3 regions of the Bradyrhizobium sp. YCK136 genome follow, and region 3 is predicted to be linked to each of the others. Evidence: riboswitches for the same ligand, from Rfam matches in the RefSeq annotation. Region 3 holds a riboswitch; each other region holds the start of a gene.

Region 1 (10,053 bases), 3.9 Mb from region 3:
TCTTCGTATAGATCGGCTGCTTGCCAGGCCGCGGCTTGTCTTGCAGCCCTTCAAGGCCATGGTCGGCATAGCGATGCCGCCAAAGGCTGACAATCCGCGGCTGGACCCCAACTTCCTTGGCGATCGACCGGGTGCTGCGCCCATCCGCCGCCAACAGAACTATCCGCGCCCGCTTCAAATCGCGCTGCAACGTCACCGGTGAGCGACAGCACGCCTCAAGCACCTTGCGATCTTTCCTCGAAAGGTGGACTTCTCTTGCTTCGGGTATCATCCCGACCTTGAATCACGACTCACGTTCCAAGAAAAATGGGTACTAGGGCCTAATAGGGCCCGGCAGGTTCGGTCGGCTCGTTCGTTAGCCGGGCAACAACCGAAATATGCCTTTAGTTTCAGGTACTTTCACCGCCTTCAAGAGGCCGGAAAAAGGCCTTGCGGAAAGGACCACACGGTTTTGCCGTACGCACGGCCCGCCATTTCGCCGCAGTTTTCCCAGCCCTGTCGACGGAGCCGGAAACTTACAGGCGAGACGAACCTGACAGCGTCGCTCATCCAGCACGAAGTCCTGGGCTCACGGAGAGCAATCCGCCCTGCCCTTAACTCTCGCGCCCGACGCTGCCGCGTCCACCGCAAGCCCGGCTCGCGAAACGTGACGACACAAGATCGCCCCTCAAGGATGAGCCGGGATGGGCGAGACGTACGCCATTTCCGAATTTCGGCAAAGTGGAATATTTTTGCGCAAGCGGATTGACCGACCGCGGGGGTGTTTTGCCCGTCGGGCAACGCAAGATCTCGTAGCCCGGATTTCACTGCGCTCCCATCCGGGGCTTTCAGAGGGCCGCTCAGGCCGACATCGCGCCCCTGCGCCCGAACGGATCGACCAGGCGGACGATCTCGCAGGCGGCGACGAGGCCGGCGAGCCAGACGGCGCCGGTCAGTCCAATCCGCGCCACGATGGCCGCGGTGAAGGCGCCCTCTCCGCCGAGGACCGGCGTCGCAGCGAGCAGCACGAGCTCATAGGCCGCGTAGGCGAGGACGAATGTGATCGCCAGCATCAGGGGCGTGCGGCCATGCGCCAGCGCACGGAGCGCGGCGGACGAGGCCGCGGTCGCGACGAGTGCAGCAGCGCCAATGACAAAGCCCCAGGCGATCGTGCTGCCGGCAACGGGATAGTGCAGCACGCCGAAGCCGATGCTCTGGTTCACGAGCCACGCGCCGCTGACGACGAGCAGTGCCGGCCGCAGCGGCAACATCGCGGCCGCGACGACCGCGAAGGCCGCAAAGGGCGTTGCGCAGGCGAGCGCAAGACTTGCGAGCGCGCATGACACCGCCAGCAGCGCAAAGCAGAACATCGATGCAAGGCGCGGCGCGACCGGATGGAGCCGGAAACGGTCGGCGTGAGGCGGCAGGGTGCTGAGAGCCATGAGTAATCTCCTTCTTTTCGAATTCTAGTCCATTCGGGAGCCTATGACAGCCCCCGTCGCGATCAGAGCCTTGATCAGAATTTGGCGCCGGCCTTGAGCAGATAGGTGCGGCCCGGCAGCGGATAGGCACTGAAGCGGCCGTCCGTGAAGGTGCTTGCGATCGCATAGTCGTAGTAGAGCGCGTTCAGCACGTTGTTGACGCTCAAAGACCAGAAGTAGCGCTCGTACTGACCGCTGAGCTTGAGGTCGATCGTGCCATTGGCTGGGATCGGCCGCTGTGTTCCCGCCTGGTCATTGTCCATGCGCCGCTCGCTCCAGAAGCGCGCGGTGGCGTCGAGCACCACATAGTTCTGCCAGATGTTCCAAGTGACGCCTGCACTCGCGGTGTAGCGCGACACCAGCGGCACGTCGTTGCCGGCCCAGACGCCCTCGCGAAACACGGCCCTTGTATAGGCCATGCCGGAGCGCAGGAGCAGAGAGTCGTTGACGCGATAGGACAGACTGGTCTCCGAGCCGTAACGGCGGGTCGGATCGAGGTTGGTGTTGTAGAACAGGATCGGACTGAAGTGGATCTCGTTGGCGAGGTCCATCAGATAGAGGCTGCTCTGCAATTGCAGCCCGCCTCCCTTGATGCGCAGCCCGCCCTCGACATCCTGCGAGGTCTGGGTCTTGAGCCGGAAGGTCTGCGGCAGCGGATTGAAGAAGGGGTCGAATGAAGGGCCCGACGACACACGCTCATCGACATCCGGCGTGCGGAATGCGCGCGCAGCGCGGCCGAACAGCGAGACGATGTCATTGAGGCGATGCTCGACCCCGAGGTGCAGCGCGTATTGGGTCTCGTCGCTCCTGAGCGGGAGCGCGCCGATGTCGGTGTTGAACGGAGCGGCGACGTCAAAATTGTCTCGCGCCGAGAGACTGACGCTCTGCCCGCACGCCATAGGAGACGTCAGTCGCCGGCGCCACACCCAATGCGTGCTGAAAATAGCCCGCAACCGTCTGCTGCCTGAGATCGTAATTGTGCCAGGGCGCGAGCCCCTGGCCGGCGCCGCGGTTCTGCTGAAAGCTCGCATCGTAATAATCGAGGCCGGTCAGCAGTTGCGACGGCATCCCCAGCAGCAAGCCCTTCACGCTGAGCCGCGGCGTGATCGACCATGTCGTCAGATCGGCATCGACATAGGTGGACGTGAACAACGCGGGAACCGGCGCCGGGCCGGAGAAGAACGCGCCCTGCTGCTTCTTGTCGCGCACGCCGCCGTCCACGATCAGATCGATGCCGTTGGCCAGGGTCTTCGTGAAGCCGGCTGTCGCGCTGAAGCCCTGCTGGTTGGCGTAGTTGAAGGGTGTGCTGGTGCCCCGTCGGTTGGTCGCGAGCTCGTCGACGCCGATGGACGGATCGACGGTGCGGCCGCCCGGCAATCGCAGCTCCTGATTGTCGCCGGTAACGGTGACGAAAGCAGTCAGGTCTGATGTCGTGTAGTTCAGGTTGCCGACGCCATTCTCCTGGACAAGGCGATTGTTGTCGCGGTAGCCGTCTGTCTTGACGGCATTGCCGTAGAACGAGGTCGACCACGGACCGGAATTGAGCGACGTCGAGACATTGCCAAGCCTGGTGTCGAACGAGCCGAAGCCGGCCTCGATGCGCGCGGCAACGGGCGGCCCGCCGACGCCGTTCCTGGTGACGATGTTGATCACGCCGCCGACCGCATTGTCCCCATAGAGCACCGCGCCGGCATTGCCGCGCGTGATCTCGATACGCTCAATGGAATTGAGCGGGACAGTGGAGAGGTCCACCTGCGCGATGTCGATGTCGTTCAGCCGCCGCCCGTTGATCAGCACCAGCGAATTGGCAGTGGCAAACGCGCCGAAGCCGCGCAGGTCGACGCTGGTCTTCGCGCCGATCTGGCCGCCATAGAGCGTCGTGATCTGGGCACCCGGGACTTGCGTCGCGATGATCTCGGCAAGCGTCTGCGAGGGCGCATGTGCGATATCCGCGGCCGTGATGACGGTCGTGGCGGCCCCGACGATGCCTCCGTTGCTGGCGACCGCCTCGCCGCCGGAGCCGGACGAGCCGGCGCCATTGCCTGCCGGCGCTCCACTCGGGGCTCGCCGCCTCGTCGTGTCGCCGTCGCCGATCGCCCTGGCGCGCGTGCGGTTCTGATCGTCGGGCCTGGTCACTTCGACCGGCGGCAGCTGCTCGGCGGCGGCTTGCTGCGCGAAAGCTGCGGGGAGATCGATCGCATGGAGGAAAACGGCAGCAACGATACCGGCGCGAAGGCGCCTGGCGGCAGAGACAATACGGGACACAGTTGTAACCTCGGCATGACGTCAGTGGCACGTCACAGCGAACGAGGCTTTACGGCGGAGCAATCGATTGCTCCGGTGAAGCTAATGCCTGTACTCCCCGACCGACATCTTCGCGTGTGACCACGGCTGACGGCAGGTCTCCTGGCTCGCGGGTCGTTACCTTACGTCGCCTTCCCAGGACCGAGATTCCCAGTGGCATATGACGAAAGATTCACCGCTTACAGTTGCGGGGGCAGCCGTGGCGTTGGGACAATCCCGGCGTTGGGACAATCTCGCACCACGTTCCCTTTTGATCTCCGTGCGGAGAACCGTCACCGATCAATCTACGAGGCGGCCGTACGGAGAGTCAATCGACCGGTTGAACGATGAGCTGCAAACGCGAGGCAAACACAATCAGTCAGGCTTCCGCACCGCGCGCGTCGTGACCACCGCCCGCTCTCCGGCATCGACAAGCTGGCCGATGCCGGTTCGGCCCGCGAGCGCGCAGCGGACGATGTTCTCGGCGACCGACCTGCGGAACCCATGATCCTCGCCCCTGGGCCGATTGCGGCAAATCCGATCCAGCGCCAGCTTCATGTTGATCCGTGTACGGGTGTCGAAATGCGCGCTGATCATTCGCCTGGCCTCGATACGTGATGTTGGGGCGGAAACGTCCGACGATCGCCCGGGTTCCGACACGGGATCGCGCAATAGAGCGGCCGCCTACGCCCGCCCTCTCTGGCGCTGTGCCTGAGCCCAGGCCACCGTGACGTCGCGCGGCGGGATGTCGATGCGCCGGATCGGCGTCAATTCGCCCGAGGCGGAGATGATCGCGGTCTCCTCGCGGCGACAGCGCGGACACACGAAGCGGACCTCGCTCGGGGACGTCGACCAGCTCGAGCGTTTGACGTTGGCCGCCATCGGCCACGCGTCGCACTGCGAGCACGACACCAGAAACCGGCCGGGATCGAGCATACCCATTCCATCCGACTCCGCGTCCTGCCTGCTCCTACCAATGATTATGTCAGGTGAATCGTTCCGGTGCCCCGACACCGTCAACCCCTCAATGCCCAAGGGGCCCGGCGATCCGGCCCTCAGGCTTTTGCAAACCGCTGGCCGATCAGTGCGCGCCCTTGAGCGTGCAGGACGTGGTGCAGGTGACCGTGTTGCCATGGTCGCACGCCTTGCAGGCGGCCACGCACTGGTTCATGTCGCGGGGGTTGTAGGAGCTGTAGTTCCGCACCGGGCAGGCTGCGGTCGAGCCGGTGATGTCCTGTTCCTGGTTGCAGGCCGCTGTCATGAGCGCGAGGATGAGGACCGCAAGCAGACGCATGGGATTGCCCCGAAAAAGCACCGGCAAAGCAACATCAGCGAGACACGCTGCATTGCAGCGAGTCCCGGCATTCCCACTGCGAGCCATCGCGAATCGCGACGCTCGCTCCCGTCAAAGGATGCGTGCCAAATGTTAAGAACGGATTGCAGCCGCCTTCAGGCCGCAGCGCTGGTCGCGACCGCAGCCCGCGTCTCGCGCGCAAGCTGATAATAGTGCTCGGCGAGCTTGAGATAGAATTCGCGCTTGGTGCTGTCGGTGGCGAGCTTGGCGATCAGCTCGCATTCGGCCGTGAGCGTCTCGAACCGTTCCAGCCTGTCCTCAAGTTCTGTCATCGGCGTGTCCCCATCAAACGCCTCAAGGACGATCAACCTAAGCCTGGGAAATAGGTCACGGCGAACATCGTTATCGAGTAGAAACAATTTTTCCCGCGGCGGCTTACTTCTGCTCCAGCCGCCAGGCACCGTCCCACCTCTCGTCCGGCGGATTGACCTCGAACTGCGCGATGCGGGCGAGCAGCGCGCGCGAGGGACCGTCGCCGGGGACGGCTTCGAGCGCCGCGTTGAAGGCGGCGCGGGCCTCGTCGAAGCGGCGGGCGCGATAGGCGGCAAGACCTTCGGCATAGTGCGTGCGCAAGCTGTCCTGCGCGGCGGTGAGCACGCCGGCCCTCGCCATCACCTCGAAGATCGCCTGGGGCGCGCTCTGGCCGGCGACCGCGAGACGATCGATCTCGCGCAATTCGAGGCGCTCACCGACCGCATCCGCCGTCGCCTGCGAGATCAGGATACGGGTGCCGTAGACCTTGTTGACGGCCTCGAGCCGCGAAGCGAGGTTCACGGCATCGCCCATCACGGTGAAGCTCATCATCAGCTCGGAGCCGATGCTGCCGGTGAGGACCTCGCCGGTGGCGATGCCGATGCGCAGGTCGCAGGGCACGGGCATGGCGCGGATGCCGAGCAGATCGGGCAATTGCTTCTGCAGCGCGGGCACCTGGTCGGCCATGTCGATGGCGGCACAGCCGGCAAGGAGTGCCGGCTCATCCTCCTCGATGAAGGGCGGGCCCCAATAGGCCATGATGGCATCGCCGATATATTTGTCGATGACGCCGCGATTGCTCCTGATCGGGGCCGACATCACCGTAAAATAGTGGTTCATCACCTTGACGAGGCCGCGCGGGGTCATGCCCTCACTCATCGAGGTGAAGCCGCTCATGTCGCAGAACATGATGGTCATCACCCGGCGCTGGCCGTCGATGGCGACCTCGGGCCGTTCGATCAGGCCCTGCACCACCTTGGGATCGATGTAGCGGCCAAACGTCTCGCGGATGCGCTCGTTGTGGCGCAACTGCTCGATCATGCGGTTGAAGGCGGCCGCGAGCTCGCCGATCTCGTCCTGGGTCGAGACGGCGATGGTCTTGTCGAACCGCCCGGCCTCGACCTCGCGGGTGCCGGCCAGCAACAACCGCACCGGCCGCGTGATGCCGCCGGACACCAGCAGAGCGAAGGCAAATCCGACGATCGCGGCGAGCAGGGTCACGATGCCCGACACGATGATGGCCTGGCGCTGGTGGCTCATCACCTGCGATGTCGAAGCGAAGACCTGTGTCAGCATGTCGGCGCGGATCGCATCGAACTTCCGATTGAACTGGTCGCGGATGGCGTCGATATGTTCCAGCGTGCCGCGGGCTTCTGCCATCTGCTTGGCGTCGACCTGCTTGAGCAGCTTTGCGTGGTCCTCGTTCAGGTCGCGGCGCAGCTCGGTGACGGCAGTCTCGATGCGGATCTCGATCCGCGCCAGCGCGGCATTGTCGGACGGCGTCCTCGGGTCGTCGATGATCGCGTTGATGAGCTTGCGTGCGCCCTCGGCCTCCTCCTCGATCTTGCGGTCCGCTTCCTCGAACTCGCGCAGGCGCGCCGCATAGGCCTCCTCGTCCGAGGACGCCTGCATCTTCATCATGACCATGCGCCGCAGCGCCACCGACCGCTCCAGCGAGCGGATATTGGCGCGCGCCAGATCGCCATAGGCCGGGATGTAGCGGTTGGTCAGCTCGTCCAGGAGGACGCCGACCTGGCTCGACATCACCATCGACAGGATCGAGGTGACCAGCATCAGGACGATCAATCCGAGGGCGATGCCGACGATCTTGCGTCGGATCGACTGGTTGAAAATCGGCATAGGTGCGGGGCAAAGGCTGAAAGGACGGGTCAGGGAACTCAATACACCGGATTTCAGCCCGGGAATACGCGCAATCTGGCCCTTCACGGCGCCCTGGACCGTGCGCAACCGTCGCCGGAGCCTTATTCGTTAACAAAGGTTAAAGGGCCTATTCTATTCCCCGTTGCAAGAGTTCCCGCCTTCCATCCGTATTTTGCCGCATTGTTGCGACAGCGTGACAAATGCGAAACGATGCCGTGGCATCGTTTTCGGCGTCACTTTGATTCTCGAGCCGCATGTCGTCGCGGACTTTGGTTTGTACTGGTTTCGCAGGGGGGACCACGGAATGAACCAGTGCCTACGCTCGCTCGCGTGTGTCGTTGCCGTGGCCGCCTTGGCTCTCCTTCCGACGGAGCTGGCGGCGAAAAGCAGTCACAAACCGTCCGCGTCGAAGAAGACGCATGAGGCGAAAGCCGGCAAGCAGCGCCACGCCGCGGCGAAATCGCGCCATGGCAAGCACGCCGAGGCGAAGCGCAAGCCGAAGAAGCAGGACGACGAGCCGTCAGACAAGCCGGCAGCGCCGCCGCTGACCGGCGACCTCGCCGCGCTGAAGGACGCGATCGATCTCGCGCGCAAGGGCAAGACCGATGACGCGAGCGCGGCGCGCGACCGCATCGCTGATCCCGCCGGGCAGAAGCTCGCCGACTGGTTCATGCTGCGCCATTCCGAGAGTACCGCGAATTTCAAGCGCTATGCCGCCTTCCTCGCCGCCAATCCTGACTGGCCGAGCAGCGCGCTTTTGCGCCGGCGCGCCGAGGCGCGGCTGTGGCAGGAGAAGACCGACGCGGCCACCGTGCACAAATTCACCATGGACCGCCCGAGCAGCGCCAAGGGCAAGTTCGCGCTCGCCCGCGTGCTGCTCACTGAAGGCGACAGCGACAGGGCCGCGCGGCTCGTCCGCGAGGCCTGGCGCACGGACGAATTGTCGGAGCGCAGCGAGGAAGATTCCTACGAGGCGTTCCGCGATCTCCTCACCGCGGACGACCACCGCGCCCGCATGGACAAGCGGCTCGGCGCCAAGGACTATGCCGGCGCAAGGCGCGCGGCAAAACGGCTCGGCGAGGATGCGCTCGCGATCGTCAAGGCCTGCGCCGCCGTCACCGGCAAGGCCAACAAGGCCAAGGACTATCTCGATGACGTTTCGACCGAGGCGCGCCGCGATCTCGGCTATGTGCTGTGCCGCGCGCAATGGCATCTCCAGAAGGACCGCATCGACGATGCGGCCGAGGTGATTTTGGCCGCCGCACCCGACGCCATGGCGGCGCAGGACACCGACGCCTGGTGGCGCGAGCGCCGTTTGCTCGCGCGAAAACTGCTCGACCAGGGCAAGTTCAAGACCGCTTACGACGTGGTGCGAGCGGCGGCCGTGCCGGCGATGGAGGTCTACCGCGTCGACTACCACTTCATGTGCGGCTGGATCGCGCTGCGCTATCTCGACGATCCCAGGACGGCGATGATGCACTTCGCCGCGATCGACGAAGGCTCGGCCAATCCACTCGCGCTGTCGCGCGCCCATTACTGGCGCGGCCGTGCCGCGGAAGCGATGGGGGCGCCGGCCGATGCGCGCCAGAGCTATCAAGCGGCGGCGCGCTACCCGACCGCCTATTACGGTCAGCTCGCCCGCGCCAAGCTCGGCCTCGACCGCATCGAGCTGCGCCCGCCCTCGCCCGTGCTGGCCGCAGCCGACCCGCAAGCCCTGGACGAGCGCGTGCGCGCGGCCGACATGCTCTATGGCATCGGCGAGCGCGACACGGTGTTCTACTACGCCGAGGATCTTGCCAAGGAGAGCACCGACGTCGCCGCGCTCGAAGGCCTCGGCGAGCTGGCCGGACAGCGCAACGATGCCCGCGTGATGCTGGAGGTGGGCAAGTCGGCGCTGGCGCGCGGGCTCGCGCTCGACCATTACGCCTTCCCGACCATCGGCATTCCCGAGCACAAGCAGGTCGCACCCGCGATCGAGACCAGCGTGATCTATTCGGTGGCGCGCACCGAAAGCTCGTTCGACCAGCGCGACAGGTCGGCTGCCAACGCGGTCGGGCTGATGCAGGTAACGCCGGAAGCGGGCCGCGACACCGCAAAGCGCTTCGGCCTGACCTATGACTGGGACAGGATGGTCTCCGATCCCGTCTACAACACGCAGATGGGGGCGGCCGAGCTCAGCGCGCTGCTGTCGGAATATCGCGGCAACCAGATCATGACGTTCGCCGGCTACAATGCCGGCCGCGGCCGCGTGCGCGAATGGGTGCAGGCGCGCGGCGACCCCAGGGATCCCAAGGTCGATCCGGTCGACTGGGTCGAGCGCATCCCGCTGTCGGAGACGCGCAATTACGTCCAGCGTGTGATCGAGAACGTGCTGGTCTACCGCGCGCGGTTCGAGAGCAGCGGCATGGTCGCCGCGAAATCCGAGCAGCGCGTCACGACGCAGGAAGTGAGCGCGGCACCAACGGTATCGGCCGCAGCCCCCTCGCCCTAGCCTCGCGACCGCCGGGGCTGGACGCGGCGCGGGGCTTGACGCGGTGACTGCGGCCGACGACTCTGCGCGGCCTGCGTCGTTCAGCTAGCCGTCACCTCCTTCCGTGGTCAGAAGGTCGTGGGCGCGCAGATATGCCTCGGTCAGCGAGCGCGAGAGCGCGCCCATCTGCATCATCCAGCTCCAGCTCGAGATCGCCGCCAGCACCGCGATCACTTCGAGCGAGCTGCGGTAGGGCCACAGCAGTTCCATGGCGGTCTGCTGATCTCGACGGTAGCAATCCTGGTCGCAATAACGCTCTTGCTTGGACACGTGCCGGACGTAGCTCGAACCCA
Region 2 (10,053 bases), 4.9 Mb from region 3:
AGGAACCGGTCGTCGTGCGGATGATCCATGCCGCCGGCATGGTGGGCCTGGAAGCGCATATCCGCTTCACATCAGGCATGGCGACCGCCGCGCGCGTAGCGTTGCAGAAGGGGGCGCCGATCCTGTGCGATGCGCGCATGGTCTCCGAGGGCATTACGCGCGCTAGACTTCCGGCGGCCAATGCCGTCATCTGCACCCTCGGCGATGCCGCGGTCCCGGCGCTGGCGCAATCCATGCGCAACACCCGCTCGGCCGCGGCGCTGGAGCTGTGGCGGCCGCATCTCGCCGGCGCGATCGTCGCGATCGGCAACGCGCCGACCGCGCTGTTTCATCTCCTCAACATGCTGGAGGACCGCGACTGCCCGCGGCCGGCGGCGATCATCGGTTGTCCGGTCGGCTTCGTCGGCGCGGCTGAATCCAAGGCCGCGCTGATGGCCGATCCGCCGGTGCCGGCGTTGACGGTCGAGGGCCGCCTTGGCGGTTCCGCGATCACCGTTGCGGCCGTGAATGCGCTGGCGAGCCGGAGCGAATAGTCATGGGACGCATCATCTGCTGCGGTCTCGGCCCGGGTGATCCTGACATGATGAGCGTGCGCGCCGATCGTACCGTGCGCGGCGCACAGCACGTGGCCTATTTCCGCAAGAAGGGCAGGCCGGGTCAGGCGCGCCGCATCGTCGAGGGCATGCTCGCCGGCGATGTGACCGAATATCCCATGGAATACCCTGTTACGACCGAGATCGCTTTCGACAGCGCGGAATACGTCCAGTTGCTCGCCGGCTTCTACGACGAATGGGCCGAGCGCCTGGCGCGGCTGGCGCGCGCGGTCGACGTGGTCGTGCTCTGCGAGGGCGACCCCTATTTCTACGGCTCTTTCATGCATCTGCACACGCGCTTGCAGGGACGCGTCGAGATCGAGGTGATCGCGGGCATTCCCGGCATGGTCGGCTGCTGGAATGCCGTCGGCCAGCCGATCGCGCTCGGCGACGACGTGACGACGGTGCTGATGGGCACGCTCGCGGAGGACGAGCTCGAGCGCCGCATGCGGGACTCCGATGCGCTGGTCGTCATGAAGACCGGCCGCAATCTTGCGAAAGTGCGCCGCGCGCTTGCCGCCGCCGGAAGGCTGGACGATGCCTGGCTGGTCGAGCGCGGCACCATGCCGGGCGAGCGCGTCGCGCGGCTCGCCGAGATCGATGCCGCCAACTGTCCCTATTTTGCGATCGTGCTCGTGCACGGCAAGGGCCGGCATCTGGACGCCGCCGAATGACGGGCACGCTGACCATCGCGGGCCTCGGCCCGGGCAGTGACGCGCTGGTGACGCCCGAGGTCTCCGCCGCGCTGGGCTCCGCCACCGATATTCTGGGCTATGCGCCCTATGTCGCGCGCGTGCCGCCGCGACCGGGGCTCACGCTGCATCCATCCGACAACCGCGAGGAGCTCGCGCGAGCGAGCGAGGCGCTGCGCCTGGCCGCCGAAGGCGGGCAGGTCGTCGTCGTCTCCTCCGGCGATCCTGGCGTCTTCGCGATGGCATCGGCCGTGTTCGAGGCGCTCGAGCAGGCGCCGCAATATCGCGAGCTCCCGATCCGCGTGCTGCCCGGCATCACTGCGATGCTGGCGGCGGCCGCGCGTGCCGGCGCGCCGCTCGGCCATGATTTCTGCGCGATCAATCTCTCCGACAATCTCAAGCCATGGGCGCTGATCGAGAAGCGCCTGCGGCTGGCCGCGGAAGCGGATTTCGCGATCGCTCTGTACAATCCGCGTTCGGCGAGCCGGCCGGAAGGATTTGGCCGCGCGCTGGCCGTGCTGAAGGACGCCGGCTGCGGCGAGCGGCTCGTGATCTTCGCGCGCGCGATCAGCGCATCCGACGAGACGATCGAGACCGTCACGCTCAACGCGGCGCGGCCCGAGATGGCCGACATGCGAACGCTGGTGATCGTCGGCAACTCGCAGACGCGCCGTGTCGGCCGCTGGATCTATGCGCCGAGGCAGGTGCGATGACCAAGCCACTGCATGATCTCGGCCACGCTCTCGACCCGCTGGCGCTCGGGCAACTCCGGCCGCGCGATCATGATCACGGGCAGGCCGAGCGTGCGGGCCGCGTCGATCTTGGCGCGCGCGCCATCGCCGCCGGAATTGCGGGCGACGATCCATATGACGCCGCGCGTACGCAGCATCTCCAGCTCGCCATCAAGCGTGAACGGTCCGCGCGACACGATCACGTCAGCCGGGAAGGGCAGCGGCGCTTCGGGCGGATCGACGAAGCGCAGTGTGTAGGCGTGCTGCGGTTTATTCCCGAACGGCGCGATGTGCTGGCGGCCGATGGCGAGGAACACGTTTGCCGGCGACTCGGGCAGAGCGGCGACCGCTGCATCGACGTCGCCGACCTCGATCCAGTTGTCACCGGGTGTTTTAGCCCAGGGGGTGCGTTCGAGCGCGATCAACGGCGTGCCGGTTTCCGCGCATGCCGCGACGGCGTTGCGGCTCATCTCGGCAGCGAAAGGATGCGTCGCGTCGATCACATGCGTGATGCCTTCACGGCGAATGTAATCGGCGAGCCCGCACACGCCGCCGAAGCCGCCGACGCGGGTCGGCAGCGGCTGGTCGGCAGGCGCACGGGTGCGGCCGCCATAGGAATAGACGGCATCCATGCTGGCGTGCGCGATCTCCGCGGCAAGCTGACTCGCATCGCTCGTTCCGCCCAGAATGAGGGCGCGTGTCATGGCTGATCCCTGGCTGACCATCATCGGTATCGGCGAAGATGGCCTTGCCGGGCTGTCGGACGCAAGCCGAAAGGCGCTGCGTGAGGCCGAAACCATCTTCGGTGGTGAGCGTCATCTCGCGCTTGCCGGTGTGACCGGGCGCGGCCATCCGTGGCCGGTGCCGTTCGATGCGGAGGCCGTGCTCAGCCGCCGCGGCCGGCCGACCGCGGTGCTGGCCTCCGGCGATCCGTTCTGGCACGGCGCCGGCGCAAGCCTTGCCGAGAAGCTTGAGGCGGGTGAGTGGGTCGCACATTCTGCGCCGTCGACATTCTTGCTCGCCGCTGCGCGGCTCGGCTGGCGTCTTGAATCCGTCGTCTGCCTCGGTCTCCACGCCGCGCCCTTCGAGCGCCTCGTGCCACACCTTGCGCCTGGCGCGCGCATCATTTGCCTCGTGCGTGACGGCAAGGCCGCAGGCGACCTTGCAAAGTGGCTGAGCGAGCGCGGATGGGGCGCCTCGGCATTCTGGACTCTCGCCGCGCTCGGCGGGCCACGCGAAAGCATTGCGGAACATCGTGCCGATGGTTTTACTGGCGATCTCGCCGGAAACCTGGTCGCGGTGGCCGTGGAGGCGAAGGGAGCTCAGGGCATTCCTCGCAGCTCGGGACTTCCCGACGATCTCTTCGCTCATGACGGCCAGATCACCAAGCGGCCGGTGCGTGCGCTCGCGATTTCTGCGCTGGCACCACGCCCGGGCGAACGGTTGTGGGATATCGGCGCCGGATCGGGTTCGATCTCGGTCGAGTGGGCGCTTTGCGGCGGGACGGCGACGGCAATCGAGATGCGCGAAGATCGCGCCGCGAATATCCGCAGCAATGCGGCGGCGTTCGGATTGGCGCATCGGATCGCTGTTGTCACGGGCCGTGCGCCAGAGGCTCTCGCCGGGCTGGACGCGCCGGATGCGGTCTTCTTCGGCGGCGGTCTCGATAGCGCGATGTTCGATGCCATCTGGTCGCGCATCGGGGCAGGCACACGGCTCGTTGCGCATGCGGTGACGCTGGAGACGGAAGCGCTGCTTGGCGAACTGCACCAGCGCCACGGCGGCGAGTTGATGCGGGTCGAGATCGCCCATGCCGGCCCGCTCGGCCGCTACCGATCCTGGGAAGCGGCGCGTCCCGTGGTGCAGTGGAGTGCGGTCCGATGAAGGTCGCCGGGCTCGGATTCAGGCAGGATGTCACGCTGGCCTCGTTGCGTGAGGCGCTGCTGGCGGCGGGCGGCGCTGAAGACCTTGCGGCGGTGGCGACCGTCAGCGACAAGGCCGATGTAGAAGCGCTGCAGCAGCTCGCGCGCGAATGCGGTGTGCCGATCAGGGCGGTGTCGCCCGAGGTGCTGGCCGGCATCGACACGCCGACGCAGTCCAGGCTCATCGCGGAAAAGTTCGGGACCGGATCGGTCGCCGAAGCCGCGGCGCTCGCCGCGGCCGGCCCTCGCGCCCGATTGATTGCGACCCGGGTGATTTCGCAGGACCGTACCGCGACGGCCGCGATCGCGGAAGGAGACGGTGCATGACGGTGCATTTCATCGGCGCCGGGCCGGGTGCTCCCGATCTGCTGACGTTGCGCGGACGCGACCTGATCGCCGCCTGTCCGGTCTGCCTCTATGCTGGCTCGCTGGTGCCTGAGGGCGTGCTGGCGCATTGCCCGCCGGGCGCGCACATCGTCAACACCGCGCCGTTGTCGCTTGACGAGATCATCGCGGAGATCGCCGCCGCGCATGCGGACGGCAAGGACATCGCGCGGCTGCATTCCGGCGATCTCTCGATCTGGTCGGCGATGGGCGAGCAGCTCCGCCGTCTCCGTGCGCTTGACATTCCCTTCACCGTGACGCCCGGCGTTCCGTCTTTCTCGGCCGCCGCCGCGGCACTCGAGGTGGAGCTGACTTTGCCGGGGCTCGCTCAGACCGTGGTGCTGACGCGCACGCCGGGCCGCGCCAGTGCGATGCCCGAAGGGGAGAAGCTCGCCGCCTTCGCTGCGACCGGTGCGACACTCGCCATCCATCTGTCGATCCATCTGCTCGACCAGGTGATTGCGGAGCTGCTGCCTCACTACGGCGCGGATTGCCCGGTCGCCATCGTCTGGCGCGCGAGCTGGCCGGACCAGTGCATCGTCCGCGCCACGCTTGCGACGCTCGATGCCGCCGTCGGCGCCGAGATGGAACGCACCGCGCTCATTCTCGTCGGCAAGACGCTTGGCGCCGCGGATTTCGACGAGAGCCGCCTCTATGCCGCCGACTACGACCGCCGCTATCGGCCGGTCGGCGCCGAGCCGCGCTTTCCGGAGGCCTCCTGATGCCGGCAGGGCTCGTCATCTCCGCGCCTGCCTCCGGTGTCGGCAAGACGACGCTGACGCTGGCGCTCGCGCGCGCCTGGCGCAATCGCGGACTGAGCGTGCAGTGTTTCAAGAGCGGGCCCGACTATATCGACCCCGCCTTCCATGCCGCTGCGACGGGCCGCGCTTCCGTCAACGTCGATAGCTGGGCGATGGATCGCGGGGGAATCGCGCATCTCGTCGGCCGCGGCGCCGACGCCGATGTCGTGCTTGCCGAGGGCTCGATGGGTCTGTTCGACGGCGTCGCCGCGCGTGGCGTCTCCGGCACAGGCGCCACCGCCGACATTGCGGAGATGCTGGGTTGGCCGGTGCTGCTGGTGATAGATCCCTCGGGACAGGCGCAGACGGCGGCGGCGATCGCTGCGGGCCTTCGCGACTACCGCCCGGGCGTGCGCCTTGCCGGCGTCGTGCTCAATCGCGTCGCCAGCCCGCGCCATGAAGACCTCGTACGGCGCGCGCTTGACGACGCCGGTATCGCCGTGTTCGGCGCGCTGCCGCGCCATGCCGAGATCAGCCTGCCGAAGCGGCATCTCGGCCTGGTGCAGGCCGAGGAGCAGGCGGAGATCGGAAAACTAATCGACGAGGCCGCGCGTTTCGTCGCCGAGCATGTCGATCTCGATGCGGTGCTGCAATCGGCTGCCGCCTGGGCGCCGCAACCCGCTGCGAACGGTCTGAACGTGACGCCGCCCGGGCAGCGCATTGCGCTTGCCCGCGATGCGGCATTCTCCTTCGTCTATCCGCATATGCTGGAAGCCTGGCGCGCGGCGGGTGCCGACATCTCGACCTTCTCGCCGCTTGCCGATGAGGCGCCCGACGCAAGCGCCGATGTCTGCTGGCTGCCCGGCGGCTATCCCGAGCTTCATGCCGGGAAGATCGCGGCCAACGCGCGCTTTCGCAGCGGCTTGCGCGCCTTCGCCGAGACACGACCGGTGCATGGTGAATGCGGAGGCTATATGGTGCTCGGAACCGCTTTGACCGACGCCGACGGTGTCCGCCATGAGATGGCGGGCCTGCTCGGCCTGGAGACGAGCTTTGCCAAACGCCGCATGCATCTGGGCTATCGTCTCGCCGAACTCGCCGCACCGATGCCGGGACATAGCCCCGGCGCGCGCCTGCGCGGCCACGAATTCCACTATTCGACGATTGCCGCCCAGCCCGACACGCCGCTCGCGGTCGTGCACGACGCGACCGGTGCGGTCATCGCAGAAACCGGTTCGCGCCGAGGCAATGCCACCGGCACGTTCTTCCATCTGATCGCGGAGGACCGGTGAGCGGTTTTGTCTCCTTCATCTCCGCCGGTCCCGGCGACCCCGAGCTTCTCACGCTTAAGGGTGCCGCGCGGCTGCGCGAGGCCGATGTCGTGCTTTATGACGACCTCGCGTCCGGCGCGATTCTCGATCTCGCCCGTCCCGGCGCCAATCTCGTTGCGGTCGGGAAACGGGCCGGGCGGCCCTCGACCAAGCAGCATCACGTCAACCGCCTGCTGGTCGATTATGCCGCGACCGGCGCGCGCGTGGTGCGGTTGAAGTCGGGCGACGCCGGCATCTTCGGACGGCTCGAGGAGGAGCTCGAAACGCTGCGCGAGGCCGGCATCGGCTACGAGATCGTTCCCGGCGTCACCTCGGCCTGCGTGGCCGCTGCGCAAGCCGGCATCCCCCTGACCCGGCGCCACACCTCGCGTCGCGTGCAGTTCGTGACCGGAGCCGACGTCACCGGCGAGCTGCCGCAAAACCTGAACTGGGCGGCGCTGGCCGATCCGGAGGCGACCACCGTGGTCTATATGGGCCGCCGCACCTTTCCGGCGCTTGCCGCAAAATTGATCGCTCACGGCCTCGCGCCGACCACCCCGGCGCTGTTCGCCGAATCCCTCGGCCGCCCCGACGAGCGGCTGGTCCGCACCACGATTGCCGAGCTTGCCGAGCAGCTTGCGCGGGGCGGGGCTGCCTCGACGGCCGCCGTGATCCTGTTTGGCGCACTGGCGGGAGAATACCCGTCATGACGGCCACCGCCGCCGTTCGGCCCTTGACGCAGGCTGCGCGAAAGGGGCACACAGGACAAGCATGGTGCTCGAGGTGGCGCAAAGCGCCGGAGCATAATCGGGAATGGGGATGGGCGGACCCAGTTGCGGCGCCCAAAACCCCAGCCGCCCCCGCGACTGTAAGCGGTGAGGGGCTCCGAACCGCCACTGGGCCGCAAGGTCCGGGAAGGCCGGAGAACCCCAGTGAACCGCGAGCCAGGAGACCGGCCGTGCATGTTTTGAGGCCAAGGCCGTCGGGTGTGACGGCAGGAAAGGACTGAGCCATGCATATCGAACCCGGGATCGTGACGGGCGCCAAGCTCGTGTTGAGTTACGCAACCGGCATCGCCGCAGGCGGCGTTGCGCTGAAGCTTGCGGTCGAGACCGTGCGCGAGCAGGGCGTCACGTCGTTCGCGGCGCGGACACTCGCCACCACGGGCCTCGTGTTCACCTTCTTCGAGATCCTGCCGCACTTCCCGGTCGGCGTGTCCGAGGTGCACTTCATCCTCGGCTCGACCTTGTTCCTGCTGTTCGGTGCTGCGCCCGCGGCCTTCGGCCTCGCGCTCGGCCTGCTGTTCCAGGGCGTCTTCTTCGAGCCGGCCGACCTGCCGCAATACGGCATGAACGTCACCACGCTGCTGGTGCCGCTGTTCGCGATCCAGGCGATCGCCACGCGGATCATTGCCCGCAACACCGCCTATGTCGATCTCAGGTATCGCCAGGCGCTGGCGCTTTCGACGACCTATCAGGCCGGCGTCATCGGCTGGGTGGCGTTCTGGGCGCTCTATGGCTCCGGTTTTGCCATGACCAACCTCGTCAACATTGCGACCTTCGCGGCCTCCTATGCGCTCGTCATCGTGATCGAGCCGCTGGCCGATCTCGCCGTGCTGGCGCTGGCGAAGTCGCTGCGCGGCGTCACCGCGCCCGGCCTCGTCACCCCGCGCCTGCACAACGCGGCCTAAGAGACAAGCGAAAGGGCGGCCGTCATGGCCGCCCTTCGCGAACATGATGCTCACTCTCTCCCTGATAGGCATCGGTTGCGGCGATCCCGAGCAGCTCACGCACGCCGCGACCCGCGCCATCAACGCGGCCGATCTCGTCCTGATCCCGCGCAAGGGGAGCGCAAAGTCCGATCTCGCCGATCTCAGGCGGACGATCTGCGCGGATGCGCTGACCAGCGACAACACGCGTATCGCCGAGTTCGATCTTCCCGTGCGCGACGCAGGCGAGGCGGACTACCGCAAGGGCGTCGACGATTGGCACGATGCGGTCGCCGCGAAATGGTCGCAGACCATCACGAGCCATCTCGAAGGGGATGGCAGGGTCGCGCTGCTAATCTGGGGCGATCCGTCGCTCTACGATTCCTCGCTGCGCATTGCGGGCCGGCTCGATCCCTTGCCGGAGATCGAGGTCATCCCCGGCATCACGTCGATCCAGGCGTTGTGCGCGGCGCATGCGCTGCCGCTCAACGACATCGGCGAGCCCTTTCTGGTCACGACAGGCCGCCGCTTGCGTGAAGGCGGCTGGCCGGTAAGCGCAGACACCGTGGTCGTGATGCTCGATGGCGGCACGGCGTTTCAGTCGCTCGATCCGGTCGGGCTCCAGATCTGGTGGGGCGCCTATCTCGGCATGCCCGATCAGATCATCATGTCCGGCGCGCTGGCCGAGGTGGGCCCGCGCATCGCCGCGCTGCGGCAGGAGGCGCGCGAGCGGCACGGCTGGATCATGGACTGCTACATCCTCAAGCGCAGGCCGTAAGCGAGGCAGCATGCTCCCCGAATGGGTCTACTATAAGTGCCCCGAGATCTCCGCGGTCCATCGCGACGCGGCGATCGTGCGGCAGGCGCAACTGACGAAGCCGACCGGCGCGCTCGGCCGGCTCGAGCAGCTCGCGATCGAGCTCGCGGGCCTGCAAGCGACCGAGCAGCCACGCGCGGCACGCGTGCCGATCATCATCTTCGCGGGCGACCACGGCATCGTTGCGCAAGGCGTGTCGGCCTATCCGCAAGCCGTGACCATCGCGATGATGGCGAACTTCGCCTCGGGCGGCGCCGCGATCTCGGTGCTGGCGCGTGAGTTGGGTTCGCACCTGGAAGTCGTTGACGCCGGCACACTGGCGCAAGACGAGATGATAGGCATCGTCACCGACAAGCCGCGCAGCGGCACGCGCGATTTCAGCGTCGAGGCTGCGCTCACGCCTGCAGAGCTGGCCTTCGCCTTCGAGGCCGGCGAGCGTGCGGTTGCGCGCGCGGCAGCCGGCCAGCCCGATCTTCTGATCTTCGGCGAGATGGGTATCGGCAACACCACGACCTCGGCGGCGATCGCGGCGAGTCTGCTCGGCGTGAGCGCCGAAGAAATCGCGGGCAGCGGCACCGGCGTCGATGCCGCCGGCCGTGCGCACAAGGCGCGCGTGATCGATGCCGCGGTTGCGCGCCATGGCGTTGCGGCTGCGGCGCCCGAAAAAATCCTGTGCGCCGTCGGCGGCCTCGAGATCGCGGCCATTTGCGGTGCGATCATCGCGGCCGCGCAACGCCGCATTCCCGTATTGATCGACGGCTTCATCGTGTCGGTCGCGGCGCTGGCCGCCGTGCGCCTCAATCCGTCATGCCAGCCTTTCCTGCTGCCGTCGCATCAATCGGCGGAGCAGGGGCATCGGCTGGTGCTTCGCGCCCTGAACGTGCAGCCGTTGATCAGCCTCGATCTGAGGCTCGGGGAGGGATCTGGCGCCGCCATCGCGCTGCCGCTGGTGCGATCGGCCTGTGCGCTTCACAACGGCATGGCGACCTTCGCGCAGGCCAATGTGCCGGATCGCCCGGCCTGATCCGGCTCACACCACGCGCTGATTGACCGACACGACGCGCCAGCCGGTCGCGAGCCGGTCGATCCTGGTGAGCGACAGCGGATCGATCACGAAGCGCAGGGCAGCTTGCGGCGCAAGATCCAGCGCGATGCA
Region 3 (10,053 bases):
GCCTACAAAACAGCTTGATGTAGAACCCGGTGAGAAAAGGCCGGACGGTCACCCACGCCAGCCGCCAGCCCCCGTCAGACGTCAAGAACGACCGTGCTCTCGTGAATAGATCGGGTTAGCTTTGTTGAGAACAGACCGGAGCTCGGGATCAACCGATTTGCGGATCGGATGCTGCGCGCAGTTCGCGCGCGGCAGCGACCATGTTGGTGAGCGCCGGCCGAACCTCCTCCCATTTGCGCGTTTTTAGGCCGCAGTCCGGATTGACCCAAAGCTGCGAATCCTGCAAACGCGTCCGAGCTAGCACCATCAGCTCCTTCATTTCGCCCGTCTCGGGGACGCGTGGAGAGTGAATGTCGTACACGCCCGGTCCGATTTGATTTGGATATTCGTACTTCCTGAACGCATCCAGTAGCTCCATTTTCGATCGCGACGTCTCGATTGAAATGACATCCGCATCCATTGCAGCGATCGCACCGATGATGTCGTTAAACTCTGAGTAGCACATATGTGTATGGATTTGCGTTTGATCGGTAACGCCCGATGAGCAGAGGCGGAAGCAATCTCCGGCCCAATCGAGATATGCCTTCCAGTCCGACCGGCGCAATGGCAATCCTTCGCGGAGTGCAGCTTCGTCGATCTGTATTATGGCTGCACCGGCATTCTCGAGATCGCGGACTTCATCGCGCATCGCGAGCGCAAGCTGACGGCAGACCTCGCTTCTAGGAATATCATCGCGAACAAACGACCAGTTCAGGATCGTCACCGGTCCGGTCAACATCGCCTTCATCGGCTTACCAGTTAGTGATTGCGCGTAGCGCCACCATTCCACGGTGATCGGCTTCGGCCGCACTACATCGCCAAACAGGATCGGGGGCCTAACGCAGCGCGAACCATAGGACTGAACCCATCCGTTCCTTGTAAATGCGAAGCCGGCGAGTTGCTCGCTGAAGTACTGCACCATGTCATTACGCTCGAATTCGCCATGCACGAGGACGTCAAGACCGATGTCCTCCTGCCAACGTACGGCGCGGGCTATCTCCTCTTTGAGGAACCTGTCGTATTGCTCCTCGCTCATCGCACCTCGCGCATGCGCCGCGCGAGCATTTCGCACCGCTGTGGTCTGCGGAAACGATCCTATCGTCGTGGTAGGAAAAGCCGGCAGTCCAAAGCGTTCCCTTTGGATCTCGGAACGACGGGCAAACGGGGTGGCGCGCTGGCGCATCGTCTGATCGATCGCCCTCATTCGGACAGCGACGTTGGCATTATGGATCTTCGGCGAGGTCCGGCGGGCAGTCGCGGCGCATTCCGACTCGGCAAGAGCTAGCCCAACATTCTGGTCGCCTGCGAGTACCCGCGCCAGGATCGCAAGCTCACGCATCTTCTGAACCGAGAAAGCAAGCCAGCTCTTGACGTCGGACGCGAGCCCGGTCTCGAGTTCAACATCGACCGGCACGTGAAGCAGCGAGCAGGACGGAGCGAGCTGTACACGGTGCCTGCCAAGCTTCGCAATCGAGGGCTTCAGCCGCTGACGGAGCGACGGCAAGTTCGACCGCCACACATTGCGGCCGTCGATGACACCGAGCGACATGACGAGATCACTTCGGCCGTCAGCAATGATCTGATCCAATAGTTCTGGCGCTCGAACCAAATCGACGTGCAGACCGGAAATTGGCAGGCTCAAGGCAGTATCCAGATTGTCGCCTAGGGCGCCGAAATAGCTCGCAAGCATGATCTTGATAGCGGGTCCCTCCTTTGCGAACCGGTTATAGGCGTGCAGCAACGATTGTCGCGCCGCCTCATCCAGATCAAGGACCAGGCAGGGCTCATCAAACTGAACCCAACTTGCCCCTCGTTTGGCTAATTCATGCAGAAGTTCGATATAGACAGGTATCAGATCATCGAGGAGAGAGAGGGGCTGGAACGCGCTATCGGTACTCTTGCCGAGCTTTAAAAATGTGACCGGCCCGATCAGGACAGGGCGGGTCTGAAAGCCAAGAGCCCTGGCTTCCTCATACTCTTCGACGGGTTTGCGAGAGCACAGTCTGAACGCCTGTCCCCGGTAAAACTCGGGAACCATGTAGTGGTAGTTGGTATCGAACCACTTGGTCATTTCCTGCGCGGGCACGCCAGATCCCCGCGTACTCTGGTCGCAACTCGCATCCTGATCGCCGCATTGCGATCCGCGGGCCATGGCGAAGTACGTCTGGAGCGAAACGGATTCTCCGTTCGAGGCGTAGATCTCCGGGATGGCGCCAACCATGACACTTGTATCAAGCACCTGATCATACAGCGAGAAGTCGTTTGACGGAATGATCGTGACGCCGAGCGATTTCTGACGAGCCCAATTCGCTGCGCGTAGGCCGGATGCGTCTTCGTGCAACTGCTGTTCACTAATCTTTCCAGACCAGTAGCTTTCTAGAGCGAGCTTGAGCTCACGCCTTGGGCCGATGCGTGGCGTTCCGAGCGTAGCAACTGGGAGAGAGAGAGGAGACATCGCGTTAACCCCTGTTGGGGACAAAGGCCATGGCGGACGCAGGCAGGAGAAGTCGCGCGTGCGACGGCTGCTTGGCGTACCACCGAGACACCCCGCCCGTGGACCAATATATTGTCGGGGCCGGTCTCCTGGCTTGCTGGTCATCGCTGCTGTCCGGCCTTCCCGAAGCCGTGCAGGCTTCAGTGACATCGTTGGACAGCGGCTCGCCACTTACAGTTGCGGGGGCAGCGCCGGCATTTGCACCGGCTTCCCTCTTAGCTCCGGATCAATGGGAACCGGAGAACCTCGACGACTTGGATTATCGGCACGAGAACTCTTCCGTCAACCTCTCAGATTATGTGCAAGCTAATCTGCGACATCTGCTAGCCGAATGACCGTGCATCTCTGTGACTTACCACCATCCAGAAACATTCTCTAATCAGAGATGTCATAATCAGACATATCCTTCTCAGATACCGGGATAGCATCCGGAGCTGCCTTGAGGCGGAGCCGCACGCCAGATCGATGAAAGGGACAGAAGCAGCCTTCCGGCGGGAGTACCGACGTTTCTATCAGAATGCTTTCGATGCGGCTTTGCGATTTCCAGAGGTTCGCCCAGCACCTCGGCTAGCCAGCTATTCTCTCAACTAAAGGATCTGCAGCGAATAGGCCAAGGCACGTGGCGGAATTTAGCAACATACGAGGCGAGGGGTTGATTTGCGTGCCACCCAGACTTCAAAGCCGGGATCAAGCCGGCTTGGTGCCGCTGGCAATCATGCAGCTCGAACGCCGGCGGCACGATAGCGAACCACACAGCTCAATAGCGGCAAACGCACTTCCGTCCATCAGGCATCCGGCATCGAGGCGTTCAACTCTTCTGCTAAATATCCGGTGCGGGACAAGGATGCACAAGCTGCGGCGGATACACTGAATAGGAACATCGAAAACGTGCAAAGGTCGGAAAGTCGACAAGAGCGACACAAACTCTGTGAAAATTTCCGCCTATTGCCTGGCACGAAGAATGCAGACCCTCGGCATGCCCAGTCTCCTCCTGCTGGGCAGGTCCAGCTCAGCCAATTGACGCAGTCGCTGTCGGGGAAGTTAGCTGCGCATGACATACAGGGAGCGCCTGATCGCGCGGGACAGCCAGCGGGTGCCACGTCGCATCCCCGTAAACTTCTTGCGATGGCTCATAGCAGGTTCGAGGTTGCCTGCTTTACAAGATGTTTGGATGAAACGCGATAGGCCGAGGGTTATGAAGAGAATGTCTGGAAGACCCGCGCTATGGCTTTGCTTGGTCGGATTCTTAATCTGCCTCGCCTGGCCGGCTGCCATGAGCAATAATATTCGGGCCAGCGACAGCCCCCTTGTCGAACGATTGAAGTCAACTTGGCGAGCGCAAGATGGTGAGACGATAGAACAAATTATCTCCAATGTCTCGAAGGTGGCACAGTTCGTGCCTCAAATGTGGGGCGTTGTTGAACTTGGCCAAAACGACTTTATTTTCGTTTCGTGGACCAGACACCGGGACAACAAATCGGACGAACAGTACGTTATCACTTGGAAGATCGCCCTCGACGGCACGTTTGAACTTGCGTCGACTTATGCGAAGCCGATGGAATTGGGCTGGCGCGCCCTGGCGCTCTCCCTGATCGCCAGTGAAGTCGCAGATGGCGAAAGGGACGCAAATCTTCGCTTTCTGCATGATCCGGCCAACTTCAACTTCGTGGCCACCCCGCAAGGCCGGCTCGGCGATCTTCTGCGGCAGGGCCGCTGCACTATCATTGAACCAGTTGGAGTGGACTACTTACCGAAGCGGAATGGCAAACCGGCCGAGACGGGTGACGTGTGGCGCGTTCAGCTCTTGGTGAATTGTAGTATCCAAGGACCACGTTATTTTGCACACAACGGGGTCATCACTTTCGAAAAGAGAGAAGGACAGGATTGGGAGCCACAATCCTCCTTTGCCAAGCGCATCGCGAAATTTGCCCCTGGCTCCTGGTTCCAACGCACCGAGCCAAATGAAGAGGAATACTTAGGAGAGCGAAGGCCCGAGTAAACTGCCGCAGAGCAACATCGCGCCGCAGTTCCTCCATGGCCCAGTGCCTCGGACCGACTGCAAGACATACGCGCTCGGCACTTGCTTTGTTTTAGCCCGATCTGTTCACGAGAGCACGGTCGTTCTTGACGTCTGACGGGGGCTGGCGGCTGGCGTGGGTGACCGTCCGGCCTTTTCTCACCGGGTTCTACATCAAGCTGTTTTGTAGGCGATGGAGGAGTGGGGCGAACGGGGGGCGGACGCCCCGCCGGTCAAGGACTGAGCGGCAGCAGCGCGCCGGGCAAGCCGCGGATCAGGTCGGCTTCGGGACATGCCGCGGCGAACGCAAGGCGAATGCGGCTCGTGGTCTCGACCACACGGGCAGCGATTTTCAGAAGACGAAGACGCAGCGTCGCGAACTCGGCAGTGGCCAATTCCCGGGCTTTGGGAATGGCGTCGCGCACGGTCAGCATCAGCCAATAAGCGGCCGTATGGAGCACGAGACGGACCTGGTTGGCGAGCGCCGAACGGCAGCTGGTGCGGTCGGAGGCGAGCTGTGTCTTATGCAGCTTGATCAGATTCTCGGCTTGGCCGCGCGCGCAATACAGGCTGTCGTAGATCCACTCGGCCGAGCCGACATCGAGGCTGGTGACGACGAAACGGATGTCGAGGCCGAGCATCGTCGCCTCAATACGGGCGACGGTGCGCCGTTCGCGATCCCAGGACTTTGCCTTGTGGCGGGTCTCGGTATAGCCACGCAGAACCGGCAGGTTCTCGATGGCGCGTCGGGTGCGGATGTCGTCGGCGACCTCGTCGACTTTTCTGGCGAGAGGCTTGGTGCCGGACAGACCGAAGATGTAGTCGATGCCGTTGGTCTCGCACCACGCCATGGCCTCCGGCCGGGCATAGTGCCCGTCGCCACGGAACGTAATTTGCGTGTTGTGCCACCGCGTCCGGATATGCCGTACCAGGCGGCGCAGATGGGCACGCACCTCGACGCCGCCCGGCGTCTTGCCGGGCCGCAGCACGACGGCCACGGGCCGGCTCTTCTCCGTGTCGTAGACGTGGATCGGCAGAAAGCAGCGTTCATCATAATGAGCGTTGAACAGCGAGAGCTGCTGATGGCCGTGGACGACGTCGCAGGTATCATCGATGTCGAGCGTGACGGATGCCGGCTCGTGGGGTAGCTATCCATCCATGCGTCGACCAAAATGTAGGTCAGCCGGATCACGTCGCGCAGGCGCGGAGCATTCTCCAGCCGCGACAGCGTCGGCTGGGAACACAGATCGCGGCCCGTGTCCGGCAGCCGTCCGCAGGCCAGCTTGAATGCCGGATCGGACCGCAGATGATCGAGGTCGTCGGCGTCCTCGTAGCCGCAGCAGATCGCGAACATGCGCGCGCGGAACATATCGACAAGGCTGTGCACGACCCGCGTCGGATCGCGCCGATCCGGGAACACCCGGGCCAGATTGTCGGCCAAGCCGAGACGCCGCTCGGCCATCGCCAGAAGCATCACGCCCCCGTTCGAGGTTAGGCGCCCACCATCGAAGGCAGCTGTGACTTTCTTGGCGTGAATGGCTGGAAACGAGAAGGGCGGAATCGTATCGTCGGTCATGGCGGGCGTGGCGTTCGCGGTTGGAGGTGATGGGGTTGGCTTCACAACCGAATCCTACGCCGTATCAGCGCTTTACACCACGCTCGCCAGCCTCTCGGGCGCCTCTTACGAATAAGACAGGTTAGCTTCCGCAACGGTCCGGGTGCCTTTCTCGCAGCAGTCCGGCCCGTCGCAAGAAGGTCGGCCGCGCGATTGCGTTTGTTCCGCCTAGTGTCAGCGGCGCGCACGAGCTTGCGAGATGTGGTTTTCCCGCCTTCACTCCAGCCGGTGTGAGGACACCACTGTGCGTGAGTATAGCAACGTCGAAGGCACCAGGAACTGGGTGTGAGACGAAACCGGCGAGGAAGTTACCGGGAGACGTTCACCGGTAGCGACCCGGCATACCGCTGAGCGCTTGCGCATTTCCGAGCGCGCAGGCCGGGAAGCTCAGGGGCCGTACGCAAGAAAACGTCGAGGACCAGACTGGCTCGACCCTAGCTTAGCTGGCACCCATTCGTCTGCATGTCATCGATCCAGATTTCGAAGCATGGAAAACGCCTGTTTAACTCTGCTCCACCTGCCCAGGTCGACATCAACGATCATCTTGCCGGGCGTAAGAAGGTTAAGTTATGTGCGGGCGTCTACCCTGAACTCCATTGCGTCTTCTTCTAAATTGGTCAGAGAAAGCCAGACCGATCTTTTTTCACATCTTTTCGTGTGAAGTGCGAAATTTCATTGCAGAACCGTCGGCAGCGGCCATTTTGCCGATGGAAACCGTCGCCAACCAGACCAAGGTTGATGCTCCACGCCTGACTCCAGCGCGAGCCAGCGCTTCATCGTCGGCCACTTTTTTTTGCAAAGACAACGTTCCGGGGTTCGGGTTTGTTCAGCATCGCCAGTTCGGCGCCGCCCGCGAGGATCTCCCCTCAGGTGGAGAGAGTAAAGCGCGGTCCTAGTGAGAGAGCCGCTGATGCTCGAAGAATAGCGCCGCACGCCCCAAAGAAATCACTTGATCCTTACGCAGCGTCAGGCCGTAGGTTCGCGTTCCGGCGAAGCCCTCATAAAGCGCGTCGGAAATGCCGGCGGAATAACGGACGTAACGCTGTCAAGCAGTCGAATGTATCGGCACCGTGTCGTGCGTGAAACGTGGATCAGGAGCGAAAGGTTGTTGTCGGGATGAAGAACCGCGGAATTATGTTCGCATTGCTCGCTCTCGTCACATCTCCGGTCTGCGCCGCGACGTTCAGCGGTGCTCCGCGCATCCTCGACGGCAATACGATCGAGATCGACAAAACCAACGTTCGGCTCTCAGGCATCGAAGCTCCTGAGACGGACCAGATTTGTCTCGACGCCAAGGGCCGGAAATGGGCCTGCGGCGTAGCTGCTCGCGACGAGCTTATCAAGCATTCAAATGGGCGAACCTGGGATTGTCATACCCAGAGAGTCGATGAGTACAGACGAGCCCTCGGTAACTGCTTCATCGAAGGCGAGAATGTGAACGTCTGGATGGTACGCTCGGGCTGGGCACTATCGGCTGCTCCATCTCACGCTGTCTATGAGTTGGCGGCAAGCACAGCCCATGCGGGACTGTGGTCGGGAGCGTTCATCGCTCCCTGGGACTGGCCTCGCCGCAATAAGGGCACGATTATCGTCGGCGCGTGGTCGGTTCCGATCGACGCGCAGGAAGTACTGCTCGGATCCGTCCTGCTGTCGGAACCGCCGTCCCCCGAGTGCCTGATACCCCCGAGTGCCTGATAAAAGGCACTATCGAGCGCAGCGGCGAGCGGATCTATCACCAGCCAGGGCAAGCCAGCTACGAACTAATCGACATGACGAAGAAGCGTAGCGAACGCTGGTTTTGTAGCGAAGCGGAAGCCGAAGCCACCGGGTGGCGTAAGGCCGTGCGATGAGGCGACACATGCATGCAGCCAATTCTCCAAATGTGTACCATTTAACCAGGACCGCGCGTTCGCGCCGTTCGCTGTTGTTGTTTGCTGCTTCGACAGTTTTCCTGCGATTCGGCAATAAGATCGCCGATGCGAAGGAAGCAAAAAGCACGCCCAAGCCAGATAACCTGCTGTCGCCAGATGCTGCCCTGAAGCGGCTGCTGATGGGAAACGATCGTTATGTCCAGGGTGCATCACGAGCCGACGATCTTAGGCGCGAGCGTTCGGCTTTGGTCGAAGGCCAAAATCCATATGCGGCGGTTCTGAGCTGCGCCGACTCTCGCGTGGCGCCCGAATTTGTGTTCGACAGCGGGCTAGGTGATCTGTTTGTCTGCCGCGTCGCCGGCAACTTCGCTAATGATGATACACTCGCCAGTATGGAATATGCGGTCGCAGTACTGAACACGCCGCTAATCCTCGTACTAGGCCACGATCATTGCGGCGCGATAGACGCTACGATCAAGTCGCTCCATCAAGATAAGCCGCCGCCAGGGCACATTTCAGCCCTGGTGACCGCACTTGCTCCCGCCGTGAACGCATCTCTAGGGCAGGCCGGCGACACATCCGCCCGCGCAACCCGAAACAATGTGATCGACAATGTCAACAAACTCAGATCGACGGGCCCTATTCTGAAGGCTGCAGTCGAGCAGAACCGGCTGAGAGTCGTCGGGGCCCTGTATCGGATCGACAACGGTAAGGTCGATATTGTCAGCTGACACCAGCACATTCACACCCGAGGCAAATCATCTGCCGTGCGATACGGCCCTTCCGCTCCGCTGTTTGGTCCATCGTCTGCGACAAATGCCCCGGATACCATCCGCTCCACAATAAATGATCAACTCGGGAAGTGCTTCGGTATGCGTGGCGTCTTGATTCTGCTCATGTTCTACGTACTCATGCTAGCAACACGCGGCGAGCATCAAAAAACGCACCTAACGCGTCCGACAGCGTTCATGCCTCCATATTGAGTTGCAAACCCAATAGCGTGGAGCTATGGCTGATTTTGGGTGACGCGGCCTGATCAGGCGGCGTGGCTTTCAGTGTTCGGAATGACTTCGATTCCGTCGATGAACTTTACACCGGCGATGACTTTCGGCAACTGGTTCGTGCTCTTCAATCGCCGCCAGGTCTTCGATGCGGCGTCGATGAGCTTGAACACCATCAGCTTCGCAGTTTGTTGCGACAGCGATCCCTTGGTCCGCACCGTTCGGTGGCGCACCGTGGCGAAGACGCTCTCGATCGGGTTCGAGCTGCGTAGGTGGATCCAGTGCTCAGCAGGGAAGTCGAAGAAGGCGAGCAGCGCATGGCGATCCTTGATCAGGCACTCCACCGCACGTCCGTATTTGACGTGGTATTTCTCGACGAAGACGTCGATCGCGGTTTCAGCTTCGGCCCGGTGTGGGGCCAGATAGATGTTCCGCAGGTCGTTCTTCATGGGGCCCTGCACGGATTTGGCGACCTTGTCGAGTACGTTGCTCACTTTATGGCACCAGCATCGTTGGTGCCGCGTGCCGGGAAAGGCCTCGTCCAGTGCCTTCCAGAAGCCGAGGGCGCCGTCGCCGATGGCGAGTTGCGGGGCAATCCGTAACCCGCGTTGCCGCAGGTCGATCAGGAGTTCGCGCCAGCTCTGCGCGCTCTCGCGCACGCCGACCTGGAAGCCGATCAGCTCCTTCTTGCCTTCCGGCGTGGTGCCAATCAGCACCAGCATGCATTCGCTGTGATCTTCCATGCGGGCCTGCAGGTACACGCCATCGGCCCAGATGTAGACATAGCGACGCGCCGACAGATCGCGTCTCTGCCAGCGTTCGTACTCGACCTGCCAATCGGCCTTCAGGCCGGCGATCACCGAAGGCGACAGGTTCGGCGCATCCTTGCCGAGCAGCGCCGAGAGCGCCTCCTGGAAGTCGCCGGTCGAGATGCCGCGCAAATAGAGGACCGGGATCAAGGCATCCAGGCTCTTCGTCCGCCGCGCCCATAGCGGCAGGATTGCCGAACTGAAGCG

What was found. Region 3 has a riboswitch for cobalamin ahead of metE (5-methyltetrahydropteroyltriglutamate--homocysteine S-methyltransferase). Riboswitches for the same ligand answer to the same signal wherever they lie in the genome.
Region 1: it holds a riboswitch for cobalamin, as region 3 does, so the genes downstream of both, ACFLEY_RS25390 (TonB-dependent receptor) here and metE (5-methyltetrahydropteroyltriglutamate--homocysteine S-methyltransferase) in region 3, are expected to answer to the same signal.
Region 2: it holds a riboswitch for cobalamin, as region 3 does, so the genes downstream of both, ACFLEY_RS30015 (energy-coupling factor ABC transporter permease) here and metE (5-methyltetrahydropteroyltriglutamate--homocysteine S-methyltransferase) in region 3, are expected to answer to the same signal.

What each region holds. Positions count from the first base shown of each region.
Region 1 covers NZ_CP172424.1:5,172,655-5,182,707, forward strand. Annotated here, with positions in the region: gene ACFLEY_RS25380 (IS630-like element ISRj1 family transposase) at 1-271, opposite strand, end outside; gene ACFLEY_RS25385 (hypothetical protein) at 840-1,421, opposite strand; partial or broken gene ACFLEY_RS25390 (TonB-dependent receptor) at 1,496-3,725, opposite strand; cobalamin riboswitch at 3,839-4,053, opposite strand; gene ACFLEY_RS25395 (hypothetical protein) at 4,119-4,340, opposite strand; gene ACFLEY_RS25400 (hypothetical protein) at 4,428-4,685, opposite strand; gene ACFLEY_RS25405 (hypothetical protein) at 4,825-5,037, opposite strand; gene ACFLEY_RS25410 (hypothetical protein) at 5,193-5,369, opposite strand; gene ACFLEY_RS25415 (adenylate/guanylate cyclase domain-containing protein) at 5,473-7,209, opposite strand; gene ACFLEY_RS25420 (lytic transglycosylase domain-containing protein) at 7,535-9,721, shown strand; gene ACFLEY_RS25425 (hypothetical protein) at 9,806-10,053, opposite strand, start outside.
Region 2 covers NZ_CP172424.1:6,181,314-6,191,366, reverse strand. Annotated here, with positions in the region: gene ACFLEY_RS30060 (precorrin-8X methylmutase) at 1-533, shown strand, start outside; gene ACFLEY_RS30055 (precorrin-2 C(20)-methyltransferase) at 536-1,267, shown strand; gene cobJ (precorrin-3B C(17)-methyltransferase) at 1,264-1,998, shown strand; gene ACFLEY_RS30045 (cobalt-precorrin-6A reductase) at 1,974-2,720, opposite strand; gene cbiE (precorrin-6y C5,15-methyltransferase (decarboxylating) subunit CbiE) at 2,719-3,900, shown strand; gene ACFLEY_RS30035 (cobalamin biosynthesis protein) at 3,897-4,265, shown strand; gene cobM (precorrin-4 C(11)-methyltransferase) at 4,262-5,044, shown strand; gene ACFLEY_RS30025 (cobyrinate a,c-diamide synthase) at 5,044-6,354, shown strand; gene cobA (uroporphyrinogen-III C-methyltransferase) at 6,351-7,082, shown strand; cobalamin riboswitch at 7,137-7,348, shown strand; gene ACFLEY_RS30015 (energy-coupling factor ABC transporter permease) at 7,385-8,062, shown strand; gene cobF (precorrin-6A synthase (deacetylating)) at 8,109-8,858, shown strand; gene cobT (nicotinate-nucleotide--dimethylbenzimidazole phosphoribosyltransferase) at 8,869-9,921, shown strand; gene ACFLEY_RS30000 (histidine phosphatase family protein) at 9,928-10,053, opposite strand, start outside.
Region 3 covers NZ_CP172424.1:1,288,884-1,298,936, reverse strand. Annotated here, with positions in the region: gene metE (5-methyltetrahydropteroyltriglutamate--homocysteine S-methyltransferase) at 149-2,494, opposite strand; cobalamin riboswitch at 2,595-2,797, opposite strand; gene ACFLEY_RS06110 (nodulate formation efficiency C protein) at 3,807-4,532, shown strand; partial or broken gene ACFLEY_RS06105 (IS1380-like element ISBdi2 family transposase) at 4,784-6,126, opposite strand; gene ACFLEY_RS06100 (thermonuclease family protein) at 7,300-7,860, shown strand; gene ACFLEY_RS06095 (carbonic anhydrase) at 8,024-8,767, shown strand; gene ACFLEY_RS06090 (IS256 family transposase) at 9,073-10,053, opposite strand, start outside.